DNA from 4 places in the Streptosporangium sp. NPDC020072 genome. Region 2 is predicted to be linked to each of the others. Evidence: riboswitches for the same ligand, from Rfam matches in the RefSeq annotation. Region 2 holds a riboswitch; each other region holds the start of a gene.

Region 1 (3,188 bases), on a different contig from region 2:
CCCCGGTCCGGGTGATGGCCCGGTCGAGCAGCGCGCTGCCCTGGCGCAGCGTCGAGCGGAAGGTCTCCTCCTCGCCGTAGGCGTAGGCCGAGATCCGGTCGAAGTCGGCGGCCAGCTCCGGGTAGGAGGGCGCCATGCAGTCGCGGGCCACCGGCAGCAGTTCGGGCAGGACCGGGTCCTCGTAGCCGAGCAGCCGGACGGCGCGGATCGCCCGGCGCAGGATCCGGCGCAACACGTAGCCACGTCCCTCGTTGGAGGGGGTGACGCCGTCGCCGATCAGCATGAGCGCGGTGCGGACGTGGTCGGCGACGACCCGGAGCCGGACGTCGTCGGGGTGGCTCTCGGCCGCGGACGGCCCGGAGCGCACGCCGTACCTGGTTCCGGTCAGCGCCGCGGCGGCGTCCAGGACGGGCCGGGTCTCGTCGGTCTCGTAGAGGTTGTCGACGCCCTGGAGCAGCGCCGCCATGCGTTCCAGGCCCATGCCGGTGTCGATGTTGCGGGAGGGCAGCTCGCCGAGGATCGGGTAGTCCTCCTTGCCGACGCCCTCGCCCCGCTCGTATTGCATAAAAACGAGGTTCCAGAATTCGAGGTAACGGTCCTCGTCGACCTCGGGCCCGCCCTCTCGCCCGTAGGCCGGACCACGGTCGTAGTAAAGCTCGGAGCAGGGCCCGCACGGCCCGGGGACGCCCATGGACCAGAAGTTGTCGGCCTTGCCGCGCCGTACGATGCGGGCCTCCGGCAGGCCGATCACGTCCCGCCACAGGGCGTGGGCCTCGTCGTCGTCCAGGTAGACGGTGGCCCAGATCCGGTCGGGGTCGAGGCCGTAGCCTCCCTCGGCCCGAGGCTTGACCGTCAGGTCCCAGGCGAGCCTGATCGCCTCCTCCTTGAAGTAGTCGCCGAAGGAGAAGTTGCCGCTCATCTGGAAGAACGTGCCGTGCCTGGTGGTCTTGCCGACCTCGTCGATGTCGAGGGTGCGGATGCACTTCTGCACGCTGGCCGCCCGGGGGGACGGCGGTGTCCGCTGCCCGAGGAGATAGGGCTTGAACGGCACCATGCCCGCGTTGACGAACAGCAGCGTCGGGTCGTCGGCGGGCAGCGGCGCGCTGGCGGCCACGGTGTGCCCCGCCGCCGCGAAGTGCTCAAGGAACCGCCGTTTGACCTCCGCCGTCCGCACTTGCCCTCCCGAAGCCGCCGGTCTTTGCAATTGCAAATTTGTTGCAACAAGACATCGTACAGCCGCCACCGGAACCGGAAGCCATCTTCAGCGCATCAACGGCTTCGTGCAATGATGACCGGCGAAGGCGAGCGCGGACGAGGAAGCCGGTGCGAATCCGGCGCGGTCCCGCCACTGTGATCGGCGAGCGGACCCCCACGAGGTCACCGCCCCCTGCGGGGTGGGAAGACGGGGGCGAGCATCGACCCGAGAGCCAGGAGACTCACGCGGTCGCCTCCTCGACGAACTGGGGCGGATCTCCCCGGAGAGGAGCGGGTCGGCCGATGGATGACCTCGCGTGGCGACGACCGCACGAGCCCTCCGCGCCGACGTGTGCCCGGAGACGACCTCCTGGCCGGTTCCGTGACCTTCCGGCAGGGCCGTCCCATGGTGCAGATCCCGTGAGAGGAACCGTCCGTGACGGTCAGACGTCCCCTGTCCCTGTTGCTCGCCCTGTCCTGTGCCGTGCTCCTGGCCGGTTGCGGCGCCTCCTCCGGAGCCCCGGCTGAAGCCCCTGCCGGGGCCGTCGCGGGCTTCCCGGTCACCCTCGACGACTGCGGCGTCAGGACGACCTACGACCGCCCGCCGCGGCGGGCGGTCTCGCTCAACCAGCACGCGACCGAGGTGATGCTGGCGCTGGGACTGCAGGGGTCGATGGCCGGCACCGGATATCTCGACGACAAGGTCCTGCCCGAGTACCAGGCCGCCTACGACGGGGTGAAGGTGCTCTCCAGGCAGTACCCCTCCTACGAGGCGCTGCTGGCCGAGGAGCCCGACTTCGTCTACGGCGGTTTCTCCAGCGCCTTCGACGAGAAGGAGGGCCGCGGCCGCGACGCGCTGGGCAAGGCCGGGATCGACACCTACCTCAACGTCGAGCAGTGCCCGTCAGGCCCGGTGGACATGGACCTGATGGACCGGGAGATCCGCAACGTCGCCACGATCTTCGGCGTGCGCGAACGGGCCGAGGCGCTCATCACCCGGCTGCACGAGCCCCTGGCGCGGGTGAGGGAGAGGCTCGCCGACGTCGAGCCGGTCAGGTTGTTCGTCTACGACAGCGGCGACAAGACCGCCTTCACCGCCGGGGGCAAGGGCGTCGGCGACGAGATCATCACGCTGGCGGGCGCGCGGAATGTCTTCACCGACGTGGACAAGACGTGGGCCGACGTGTCGTTCGAGCAGGTCGCCGAGCGCGCGCCCGACTGGATCGTCGTCTACGACTACGGCGAGGAGAAGGTCGAGGACAAGAAGAGGTTCCTGCTGTCGAACCCGGCGCTCGCCGACGTTCCGGCGATCAGGCACAGGCGGTTCGCGGTGCTGCCGCTGTCGTCGGTCGTGCTCGGGGTCCGGGCGCCGTCGGCGGTTGAGTCGCTGGCCCGGCAGATCCACCCCGACCGGTTCGAGTGAGCGGCCTGACCGGGCTCTCCCGGACGACGCCCGTCGCCCGGCGCCCCGGCCTGCCGTACCCGCTGACGCTCGCGCTGTGCGCGCTGCTGCTCGGCGGGGCGGTCACGGCGGGGGTCGCGGCCGGTTCGATCAGCCTGCCCGCCGAGCAGGTGTGGGGCATTCTGCTGCACCGCCTCCACCCCGCGCTGGCCGAACCGGTCTGGTCCCCGGTCAGGGAGACCGTCGTCATGGACGTACGGCTGCCGCGGGTGATCCTGGGCGGGGTCATCGGCGCCGGACTTTCGGTCTGCGGGATGGCGTTGCAGGCGCTGGTGCGCAACCCGCTGGCCGATCCGATGCTGCTTGGCGTCTCCTCCGGCGCCAGCGTGGGCGCGGTGAGCGTGACGGTGTTCGGCCTGACCTTCCTCGGCCCGTTCTCACTGCCGGTCGCCGCGTTCGCGGGGGCGCTGGCGGCGCTGGTCACGGTCTATTTCCTGGCCCGGTCCGGCGGGCGGATGACCACGGTACGGCTGGTGCTGGCCGGGGTGGCGACGGCCGAGGTGCTCTCGGCGGCGGCCAGCTTCCTGGTGGT
Region 2 (3,188 bases):
CGGCTCTCGTCATACGGGGTAACTCAGCCGCCAGCGTCCGCCCCGCCCGGTGAGCGTCACCAGGGCGAGGGGCGCGACGTCGACGCGCCAGAAGGCATGGGCCGGGGCGCCGAGGGCGTGCACGACCGCGGCCCTGACCACCGGGGCGTGGGTGACGGCGACCGTCCGCCCCGGGCCGAGGACCGCGAGCCAGGCCGCGACCCGGCCGACGAGTCCGGTGATCGGCTCCCCGCCGTGGGGGGCCGCCGCCGGGTCGGTGAGCCAGGCCGCGAGTCCTTCGGGATCGGCCGCCTCGACCTCGGCCAGCGTCATGCCGCGCCAGCGCCCGTAGTCGCAGTCGGCGAGCGACGGCTCCGGCCCGGCACGCAGGCCGAGCGCCTCGGCCGTCTGCGCGCAACGCAGCTCGGCTCCGCGGACGGCCCGGCCCGGACCGATCCGCGGGGCCAGCGCCCGGGCGCGGCGCAGGCCGTTCCCGTCGAGCGGCTCGTCTCCGGGAAAGGCCGCCCGTGCCGTCGCCCGTGTCGAGGCGTGACAGACCAGCAGCAGGCGCGCGACCCCCGAGGGGGCCGTCACGCCGGGCTGCGCCTGCGCGCGGCGAAGGCGAACAGGGCTCCTACGCCCAGCCAGAACACCGCCTGTGTCCCGAGGGAGGCCAGACGGAAGTCCCACAGGAGACCGGCGGGGAACCCCTCGGGCACCTCGTCGATCCCGGGCAGCAGGGTCCAGGCCGCCGCGACCGGCACCAGCAGCGCCGCGCCGCCCGCGAGCCAGCGCGGCCACGCCTCCTCGGAGGAGACGTAGCGGTGCGCGGCCGCCGCGGCGCCGACGGAGAGGATGCCGATGGCGACGGCGACCAGGTAGAGCACCGTGCGCTGGTTGATCGTCTCCGGGTCACCGACGGCCGGTGGGTTGGCGGGATATTTCACGAAAGGGATAAGGACGATCGCGACAAACGCCGCCGCCGCGAGGGAGACCGCCAGCAGCGGTTCCGATCTCGGGCCGACCCGGCCGCGCACCCCCGCGTACACGAGGGCGAACAGGCCCCCGAGAGCCAGGCCGTACAGGGCCAGGGCGAGGAAGAGGCCGAAGCGCTGGCCGTTCCTGCTGACCGGCGCCTCCTCCCCGTGGGAGTGGGCGGGCTCGGCCGCCTCGTGACTGTGGGCACCGGTGCCGGAGGAGGCCGCCGCGGCCTCCTCCAGCGCGATGGCCCGCTCGACGCGGGGCTCGCCCACGGTGTAGGCGAACACCCCGGCGAGCAGTCCTGCGAGAAGGCCGACGAGCATGCCTCTGACGATGAGTTTGGTGATCACGTGTGGCTCGGTGCGCTCAGTGGCAGGGAACACCGAGCAGGTGACGCCCGTCGTGCATGAGTTCGTGCAGGTAGTTACCGGCCTGCGAGATCGCGCCCTGGTCGAAGGCGACCAGGTAGGCGAGGAGCAGCAGCACCGGTACGGCGAGAAGCCAGCGGGTGAGCGAACCGAGCGGGATGGGCTTGACCGGCGGAGCAGAGATCTGGCTCACGGCCACCTCCTTCAGGGGATTGACGCGCCCCTTTTCGTAGGTCGGTGGCGGCCGAGTGACCTGGCTCCCCGCCCTCTCGGGCCGGTTACAGTGGCGCGACCGCACCGGAATCTCACCGGATTTCCCTCGCACCGCCACAAAACACCCGGAATGTATACCGGTTCACAGCGTCCGTCAATCCATGCGATAGCGGACACAAAGCTATAAACCGTGCGGGCGGGAGCACCCGCCCGCACGGGAGGTCACTGATCGCCGGTGAGAGCGGTGACCAGGTCGGCGGCGGTGCGACAGCGGTCGAACAGCTCTCCGACATGGGCCTTCGTACCGCGCAGCGGCTCCATGGTCGGAACGCGCTGCAGGGACTCCCTGCCCGGGATGTCGAAGATGACCGAGTCCCAGGACGCGGCGGCGACCGACTCGCTGAACTGGCTCAGGCAACGACCCCTGAAGTAGGCCCGCGTGTCGCTCGGCGGCGCCTCGATGGCCCGCCGTACCTCGTCCTCGGTCACCAGGCGCTGCATCCTGCCCCGGGCGACCAGCCGGTTGTACAGGCCGCGCTCGGGGCGGATGTCGGAGTACTGCAGGTCCACCAGCTGCAGTCGCGGGTGGGACCAGGCCAGGCCGTCACGGGTACGGTAGCCCTCCAGCAGTTCGAGCTTGGCCACCCAGTCGAGCTCCCGCGACAGCTGCATCGGGTCCTCGGCCAGACGGGTCAGGACGGACTCCCAGCGGTCGAGGACGTCCTTGGTGATCTCGTCGACGCCGTTCCCGCTGCGCTCCTCGGCGTACTTGCGGGCCAGCTCCAGATACTCCATCTGCAGCTGCACCGCGGTGAGCCTGCGGCCGTCGCGCATCGCGATCTCGTACTTCAGCGTGGGGTCGTGGGAGACCGCGCGCAGCGCCTGGACCGGGTTGTCGACCGCGAGGTCACGGGTGAAGTAGCCGTCCTCGATCATGGCGAGGACCAGCGCGGTCGAGCCCAGCTTCAGGTAGGTCGAGATCTCCGACATGTTGGCGTCGCCGATGATGACGTGCAGCCTGCGGTACTTCTCCGGGTCGGCGTGCGGCTCGTCCCTGGTGTTGATGATCGGCCGCTTGAGCGTGGTTTCCAGGCCGACCTCGACCTCGAAGAAGTCGGCCCGCTGACTGATCTGGAAGCCCTCGCCCCGGGAGTCCTGGCCGATGCCGACCCTGCCGGCACCGACGACGACCTGCCGGGAGACGAAGAACGGGGTCAGATACCTGACGATGTCGGCGAACGGCGTGGCGCGCCGCATCAGGTAGTTCTCGTGGCAGCCGTAGGAGGCGCCCTTGTTGTCGGTGTTGTTCTTGTAGAGCTGGATCGGAGCGTTGGCGGGGACGGCCGAGGCGCGCGTCGCGGCGTCGTGCATGACGCGCTCCCCCGCCTTGTCCCAGATCACCGCGGCTCGTGGATTGGTGCATTCGGGAGTCGAGTATTCGGGATGGGCGTGATCCACGTACAGCCGGGCCCCGTTGGTGAGGATCACGTTGGCCAGGCCCAGATCCTCGTCCGTGAGCTGGCTCTGGTCGGCCACCTCCCTGGACAGGTCGAAGCCCCGGGCGTCGCGCAGAGGGTTCTCCTCCTCGAAGTCCCAGCGTGCCCGCCTGGCCCTGGCCGCCGAGGCCGCCAGATAGGCGTTCACCAC
Region 3 (3,188 bases), on a different contig from region 2:
GATCCGGGTCGACAGCTCAAGCGCCCGCGGCGAGTCGAACGGCAGCCGCAGCGCGAAGAAGACGTCGGCCAGCCCCATCACGCCCAGCCCGACGGGCCGCCAGCGCTCGTTGGCCGCGCGGGCCTCGGGCGTCGGGTAGAAGCCCAGGTCGATGGTCCTGTCCAGGAACCTGACCGCGGTGCGAGCCGTACGGCGCAGCCGCTCCCAGTCCACACCGTCCGCGGTGAGGTGGGCCGCCAGGTTGATCGAGCCGAGGTTGCAGACGGCGGTCTCCGCGTCGCTGGTGACCTCCAGGATCTCGGTGCACAGGTTCGACAGGTGGATGACGTTGCCCGGACGGGCCGTCTGGTTCGAGGTCCGGTTCGAGGCGTCCTTGAAGGTCATCCAGCCGTTGCCGGTCTGGGCGAGCGTGCGCATCATGCGGCCGTACAGGGCACGGGCCGGGACCTGCCTGACGAACCCGCCCTCGGCCTCCGCCCTGCGGTAGGCCTCCTCGAACGCCTCGCCGTACAGGTCGGTGAGGTGCGGGACCTCCTTGGGGTCGAACAGCGACCACATCTCGTCGGCCTCGACCCGCCGCATGAACTCGTCGGGGATCCAGTTGGCGAGGTTCAGATTGTGCGTACGGCGCGCCTCCTCGCCGGTGTTGTCGCGCAGTTCGAGGAACTCCTCGATGTCGGCGTGCCAGGGCTCCAGGTAGACGCAGGCCGCGCCCTTGCGACGGCCGCCCTGGTTGACGGCGGCGACGCTGGAGTCGAGGGTGCGCAGCCACGGCACGATGCCGTTCGAGTGGCCGTTGGTGCCGCGGATCAGCGAGCCGCGCGAGCGGACCCGGGTCCAGGCGATGCCGATGCCCCCGGCGTACTTCGACAGGCGGGCGACCTGGCCGTAGCGCTGGTAGATGGCCTCTAGCTCGTCCCTCGGGGAGTCGAGCAGGAAGCAGGAGGACAGCTGGGGCCTGCGGGAACCGGAGTTGAACAGGGTGGGCGAACTGGGCAGGTAGGACAGGGTGGCCATGAGCCCGTACAGTTCGGCGGCCTCCTCGACCGTCTCCGACAGACCGCAGGCCACGCGCAGCAGGAAGTGCTGGGGGCGTTCGAGGACCTTGCGGGTGCTCGGGTGGCGCAGCAGGTAGCGGTCGTAGACGGTGCGCAGCCCGAAGTACTCGAACCTGTCGTCGGCGGCCGGGTCGACCAGCGCGTCGAGGGCGGCGGCGTTGGCGGCGACGAAGGCGGCCAGCCCGTCCTGCAGGAGCCCCGCGCCGTGGGTCGCGGCGATCGACTCGGAGAAGGTCGTGACGCCGTGCTCGGCGGCCTCCTCGGCGATCAGGCCGGTCAGCAGCCTGGCGGCGGCTCTGGAGTTCTCCGGGTCGGTGATCACCCGGGCCGCGGCCTCCTCGATCGCCCGCCTGCGATCGTCCGGCGAGTGCCCGGTCTTCTCCGCCTTCTCGGCCAAGGTCTGTGTCACGTGCCACCCCTCGTGCAGGTAATCCCCGTACGGCTCACGGAGCAGGGCGCGCGTCAACGGGCGGCTCCCGGGCACGCCGGACCGCCTCGTCCCGCGGCTCTCCCTCGAAGCCCTGGACAACTCTCGTGCCGAGCGGGGACCTGGTCGGTCCCCTCTCCACACACCGCGGGCAGGTCTTCGGACTCACGGGCGTGACGCGCGCTCCTACCGGCCGTCGCTTCCCGGGCGTGGTTCACCCAGTGCTCAGTTGACGGCTTTCGTTCCCGTTCACCGCTGCGGGGCAGTCCCGGTCTCTCACCGGGTTCCCTGTTGCCTCGCCCTCGTGGGCGAACCAGCGACGACCAGGATCCTACATCTAGTGCCGCCTGACGCAACCACCCCAACAGTTTGTGTCGGGGATGCTCAGCAACCCGAGCTCGTTGAGCACCGCGCGGGTACGGCGGGTCTCCGTGACCAGCCACCGGCGGAAGTCGTCACCGCTCAGGTACGCCCGGTGCCAGCCGTTGGCCGCGCACACGGCCTGCCATCGGGGCGAGGCGTCGATCCGGTCGCACAGGGCGACCGCCCCGTCCCGGTCGCCGGGGCTCATGGCCCGGGGACCGAGCACCCCGCACCAGTCGGCGTACTCCAGGCGCACCTCCCGCTCCATCAGCGTCGGCGCGTCGATGCCGTCGATCCGCTCCCCCGAGGAGACCGCGAGCGGCATCAGCCGGCCCGTGGCGATCTTCGGCAGGAGGGAGCCGGCCGAGCCGAGGAGCGCGGCCACCCGCCCCTCGTGCAGCGCCTCGACGGCCTCCGACTCGGTCGGGTAGCCCGCGTACTCCATCAGCCTGACGTCGACGCCGAGGCACTTGCCGATCATGCCGTAGAGCACGTGGTCGGAGCCGCCCTCGGCCCCTCCCCCGACCACCAGCCGCGCCGGGTCGCGGCGCAGCGCCGCGACGAAGTCCTCGAAGGTCCGCAGCAGGGAGTTCGGGGAGACGGCCAGGACGGACCAGTCTCCGGCCAGCCTGGCCAGCGGGGTCGAGGCCGCCAGCACGGAGTCCGCGTCGGCGGTCTCGCCGCCCGCCAGCATCGGCACGCCCGCCAGGAACACCCGGCCCTCGCGCGCGAAGGGACCCCCGACGGCGGCGAACGCGGTCAGGGCGGCCATCCCCTGGGCGCCCGCGCCGCTCACCTCGACCGCACCGGCCATCCTCTCGCCGGTCAGGATCGCGGCCAGCGCGTGGGCGGCCTGGTCCCAGCGCCGCCCGCGGACGACCGGCGCGACGATGGTCAGCCTGCGCGCCCACCCCGCACCGGGGCCTCCCATGTCACCGCAGCCCCCGGCGACCATGACCCCCAGCGCGAGCGCGAGGAATCGCCTACGGTGCATAAGCGTCCCTTCCGCCGAGATCCCCCAGATCTCTCGATACCCTACGTTGCAGATATGTCACTCTCTGCACCGCAATTGGGGCATCAGGCGCTCACTCCACGGTGACGCTCTTGGCGAGGTTGCGCGGCTTGTCCACGTCGCGGCCGAGCGCGACGGCCGCGTGGTAGGCGAACAGCTGCAGCGGGATCGACAGCAGGATCGGGTCGAGCTCGATCTCGTTCCTGGGCACCACCAGGCAGTCGTCGGCCAGCCGGGGATCGGCCTCGCGGTGCCCGACCATGAGCACCCGCCCACCGCGCGCGCGGATCTCCCCCAGCGTGGTGAGGTTCTTGTCCAGCAGCTCGTC
Region 4 (3,188 bases), on a different contig from region 2:
GCATCCACCTGGACGATCCTCGCCACGGCGAAGATCCACAAAACAGGTCCTGGGCGGGGCGTCGTGCCCTTGGGGAAACGGGAAACGGAGCGATCCCGTTTCCCGTTTCCCGTTTCCCGGCACTCGTTCTCCGTGAGCCCGCGACGGGCTCGTCGCGAGTTCTCTAACGCGAGGTGGTGGAAACCGGCAGGCGGGACTCCTCCCGCTGTTCCTCGTGCCCCTCGCGCCGGGGGAGGGTCGCGGCGACGACCAATGTCCCGGCGATCAGGACGACGTTCTTGACGACGAACTCGCCCTCCATTGTGAGCATGAGCGGGTTTCCGTCCTTGAACGCGACACCCGGGTGGAGCACCAGGACCAGGAACGTGCCGACGAGGTGGAGCAGGAGCACGGGCAGGAACGGGCGCAGCCACCGGCCGGTGAACAGCGCCAGGGCCACCGCGACCTCGAACACGCCCAGGGCGGGCACCACGAACGACGCGGGCAGCGGCACGAAGGACAGGGTGTCGGCGACCAGGGCGCCGACCGGGCTGACGTTCGCCACCTTCAGCACGCCGAACCACAGGAACACCAGGCCGAGCGTCCCTCGCATGATGACCGGGAAACGCCGGTGGAGAATGGCGGCGACTCGCGACTTGACATCGGTTAGGGCGCTTGGTATACGCCCTTGATGGAGATGTGACCCTTTAGTCCGATACATGGTTAACTCCGATGGCTGGGGGGTTTGCCGGGTCTAATATAGCCTGCCCTTTTCTTTCGGAAATTGTAGGAAATGGGGTCTTAGGTCACGGTTGTTGAGTCGCGAAAGCGGGGGGCGGAGATTTTCCCGCGACCCGCGAATTCCCCCGTACGGTTTCAGGCGGCCCGGGGCGATGGGAGAACGATCCCGCGAACCCGCCGGCGGGCCCGAATATGGTTGTCGCTCCGCCATCGGATGCGCGTAGGGTTGGGGACGCAGTCGGTTCGCCCTGCCCGCCAGGCAGACGCGTCGTAAGAGGGAACCCGGTGTGACTCCGGGACTGCCCCGCAGCGGTGAGTGGGAACGACCGCCGTCAAACGCACTGGATCCGGCAGATCGGGTCCGGGAAGCGACGGCCACTAGGTGTCAGGGCGAGACAACGGCCCGGACGTGCCCGCGAGTCCGAAGACCTGCCACTGCCCGCGTGCGACCACGCACGCGGTGACCTCGGTGACCTCGCGGGTGGGTCGGCGGCATGGGACGGGCCTGGTGCGCCCGCCTCTCCTTCGTCTCTCCCCTCGGGGCACCGGAGTCCTTTCGTGACTCGCGAAGGAGAGTTCCGTGACCGAGACTTCCTCCCCCACCGTGTACGGCTACCCCCGTCAGGGGCCGGACCGTGAGCTGAAGAAGGCGATCGAGGGCCACTGGGCGGGCCGGGTGACCGAGCGTGACCTGCTGGACGTCGCGGCCGGGCTGCGCGCAGGCAACTGGCGGCACCTGACGGAGGCGGGGGTGCGGGAGGTGCCGACCGGCGACTTCTCGCTGTACGACCACGTCCTCGACACCACCGTCATGGTCGGCGCCGTCCCCCCGCGTCACCGAGCCGTCGTGGAGACGGAAGGCCCCCTGGCGGGATACTTCGCCATGGCCCGGGGCACCCAGGAGGTCGCCCCGCTGGAGATGACCAAGTGGTTCGACACCAACTACCACTACCTGGTGCCGGAGCTGGGACCTGACACCGTCTTCGCCGCGGACCCGGCAAAACAGGTCGGCGAACTGCGCGAGGCCGTCGCGCTCGGGCACACCGCGCGCCCCGTGCTCGTCGGCCCCGTCACCTACCTGCTGCTGGCCAAGGCCGCCCCCGGCGCGGACCCGGCCTTCGAACCCATCGGCCTGCTCGACCGGCTGCTGCCCGTCTACGCCGAGGTGCTCGCCGCCCTGCGCGCGGCCGGTGCCGAGTGGGTGCAGCTCGACGAGCCCGCGCTGGCGCAGGACCGCGACCGGGCGGTGCTCGACGCCGCCGCCCACGCCTACCGTGAGCTCGGCGCCCTGACCGACCGGCCGAAGATCCTCGTCGCCGGTTACTTCGACCGGCTCGGAGACGCGCTGCCGGTCCTGGCCAGGGCGCCGATCGAGGGCCTGGGACTGGACTTCACCGGCCCGGCCGCGGCCAACCTGGAGGACCTGGCCCGCGCGGGCGGTCTGCCCGGCAAGCGCCTGATCGCCGGTGTCGTGGACGGCCGCAACGTGTGGATCAACGACCTGGGCGGGTCGCTGGCGACCCTGGCCACCCTGCTCGGCCTGGCCGGCCGGGTGGACGTCGCGCCCTCCTGCTCGCTGCTGCACGTCCCCGTCGACCTCGGGCTCGAACACGGCCTCGACCCGCGGGTCGGCCGCTGGCTCGCCTTCGCCAGGCAGAAGGTCGCCGAGGTCGTCACCCTGGCCACCGGGCTCAGCGAGGGAACCGGGGCCGTCGCCGGACGACTGGCCGCCAACCGGGCCGACCTGGCCTCACGCGAGGCCTCCGCGCTCACCCACGACCCAGAGGTCAGGGCCCGCGCCGCCGCGGTCACCCCCGCCGACACCCGCAGGCCCCAGCCGTACGGTGAGCGGGCGGCGGCCCAGCGCGCCCGCCTCGGCCTGCCGGAGCTGCCCACGACCACCATCGGCTCCTTCCCGCAGACCGGGCGGCTGCGGGCGGCCCGCGCCGACCTGCGCGCCGGGCGGATCGACCAGGACGCCTACGACGAGCTGATCGCCTCGGAGATCCGCTCGGTCCTGGTCTTCCAGGAGCGGGCGGGTATCGACGTCCTGGTGCACGGAGAGCCGGAACGCAACGACATGGTCCAGTACTTCGCCGAGCGGCTCAACGGCTACCTGGCCACCCAGCACGGCTGGGTGCAGTCGTACGGCACCCGCTACGTGCGCCCGCCGATCCTGGCCGGGGACGTCTCCCGCCCCAGGCCGATGACGCTGCGCTGGACGACCTACGCCCAGTCCCAGACGGGGCGACCGGTCAAGGGCATGCTGACCGGCCCGGTCACCATGCTCGCCTGGTCCTTCGTCCGCGACGACCAGCCGCAGGCCGAGACCGCCCGCCAGGTCGCCCTCGCCCTGCGCGACGAGGTCGCCGACCTGGAGGCCTCGGGCATCGCCGTCATCCAGGTGGACGAGCCCGCGCTGCGGGAGACGCTGCCGCTGCGCGCGGCCGACCGGCCCGCCTACCTGG

What was found. A riboswitch is a leader RNA that binds a small molecule or an ion and turns the genes downstream of it on or off. The one in region 2 is predicted to bind cobalamin.
Region 1: it holds a riboswitch for cobalamin, as region 2 does, so the genes downstream of both, ABZ470_RS25975 (ABC transporter substrate-binding protein) here and ABZ470_RS30855 (CbtB domain-containing protein) in region 2, are expected to answer to the same signal.
Region 3: it holds a riboswitch for cobalamin, as region 2 does, so the genes downstream of both, ABZ470_RS13075 (ribonucleoside-diphosphate reductase subunit alpha) here and ABZ470_RS30855 (CbtB domain-containing protein) in region 2, are expected to answer to the same signal.
Region 4: it holds a riboswitch for cobalamin, as region 2 does, so the genes downstream of both, metE (5-methyltetrahydropteroyltriglutamate--homocysteine S-methyltransferase) here and ABZ470_RS30855 (CbtB domain-containing protein) in region 2, are expected to answer to the same signal.

The regions. Positions count from the first base shown of each region.
Region 1 covers NZ_JBEYAB010000011.1:67,722-70,909, forward strand. The annotation lists gene alaS (alanine--tRNA ligase) at 1-1,174, opposite strand, end outside; cobalamin riboswitch at 1,312-1,438, shown strand; gene ABZ470_RS25975 (ABC transporter substrate-binding protein) at 1,631-2,617, shown strand; gene ABZ470_RS25980 (iron ABC transporter permease) at 2,767-3,188, shown strand, end outside.
Region 2 covers NZ_JBEYAB010000014.1:127,549-130,736, forward strand. The annotation lists gene ABZ470_RS30840 (putative cobaltochelatase) at 1-13, opposite strand, end outside; gene ABZ470_RS30845 (histidine phosphatase family protein) at 10-573, opposite strand; gene ABZ470_RS30850 (CbtA family protein) at 570-1,310, opposite strand; gene ABZ470_RS30855 (CbtB domain-containing protein) at 1,327-1,521, opposite strand; cobalamin riboswitch at 1,553-1,672, opposite strand; gene dop (depupylase/deamidase Dop) at 1,764-3,188, opposite strand, start outside.
Region 3 covers NZ_JBEYAB010000005.1:137,203-140,390, forward strand. The annotation lists gene ABZ470_RS13075 (ribonucleoside-diphosphate reductase subunit alpha) at 1-1,467, opposite strand, end outside; cobalamin riboswitch at 1,618-1,818, opposite strand; gene ABZ470_RS13080 (tripartite tricarboxylate transporter substrate-binding protein) at 1,823-2,842, opposite strand; gene glmS (glutamine--fructose-6-phosphate transaminase (isomerizing)) at 2,934-3,188, opposite strand, start outside.
Region 4 covers NZ_JBEYAB010000017.1:230,568-233,755, reverse strand. The annotation lists gene ABZ470_RS35180 (hypothetical protein) at 164-592, opposite strand; cobalamin riboswitch at 979-1,154, shown strand; gene metE (5-methyltetrahydropteroyltriglutamate--homocysteine S-methyltransferase) at 1,301-3,188, shown strand, end outside.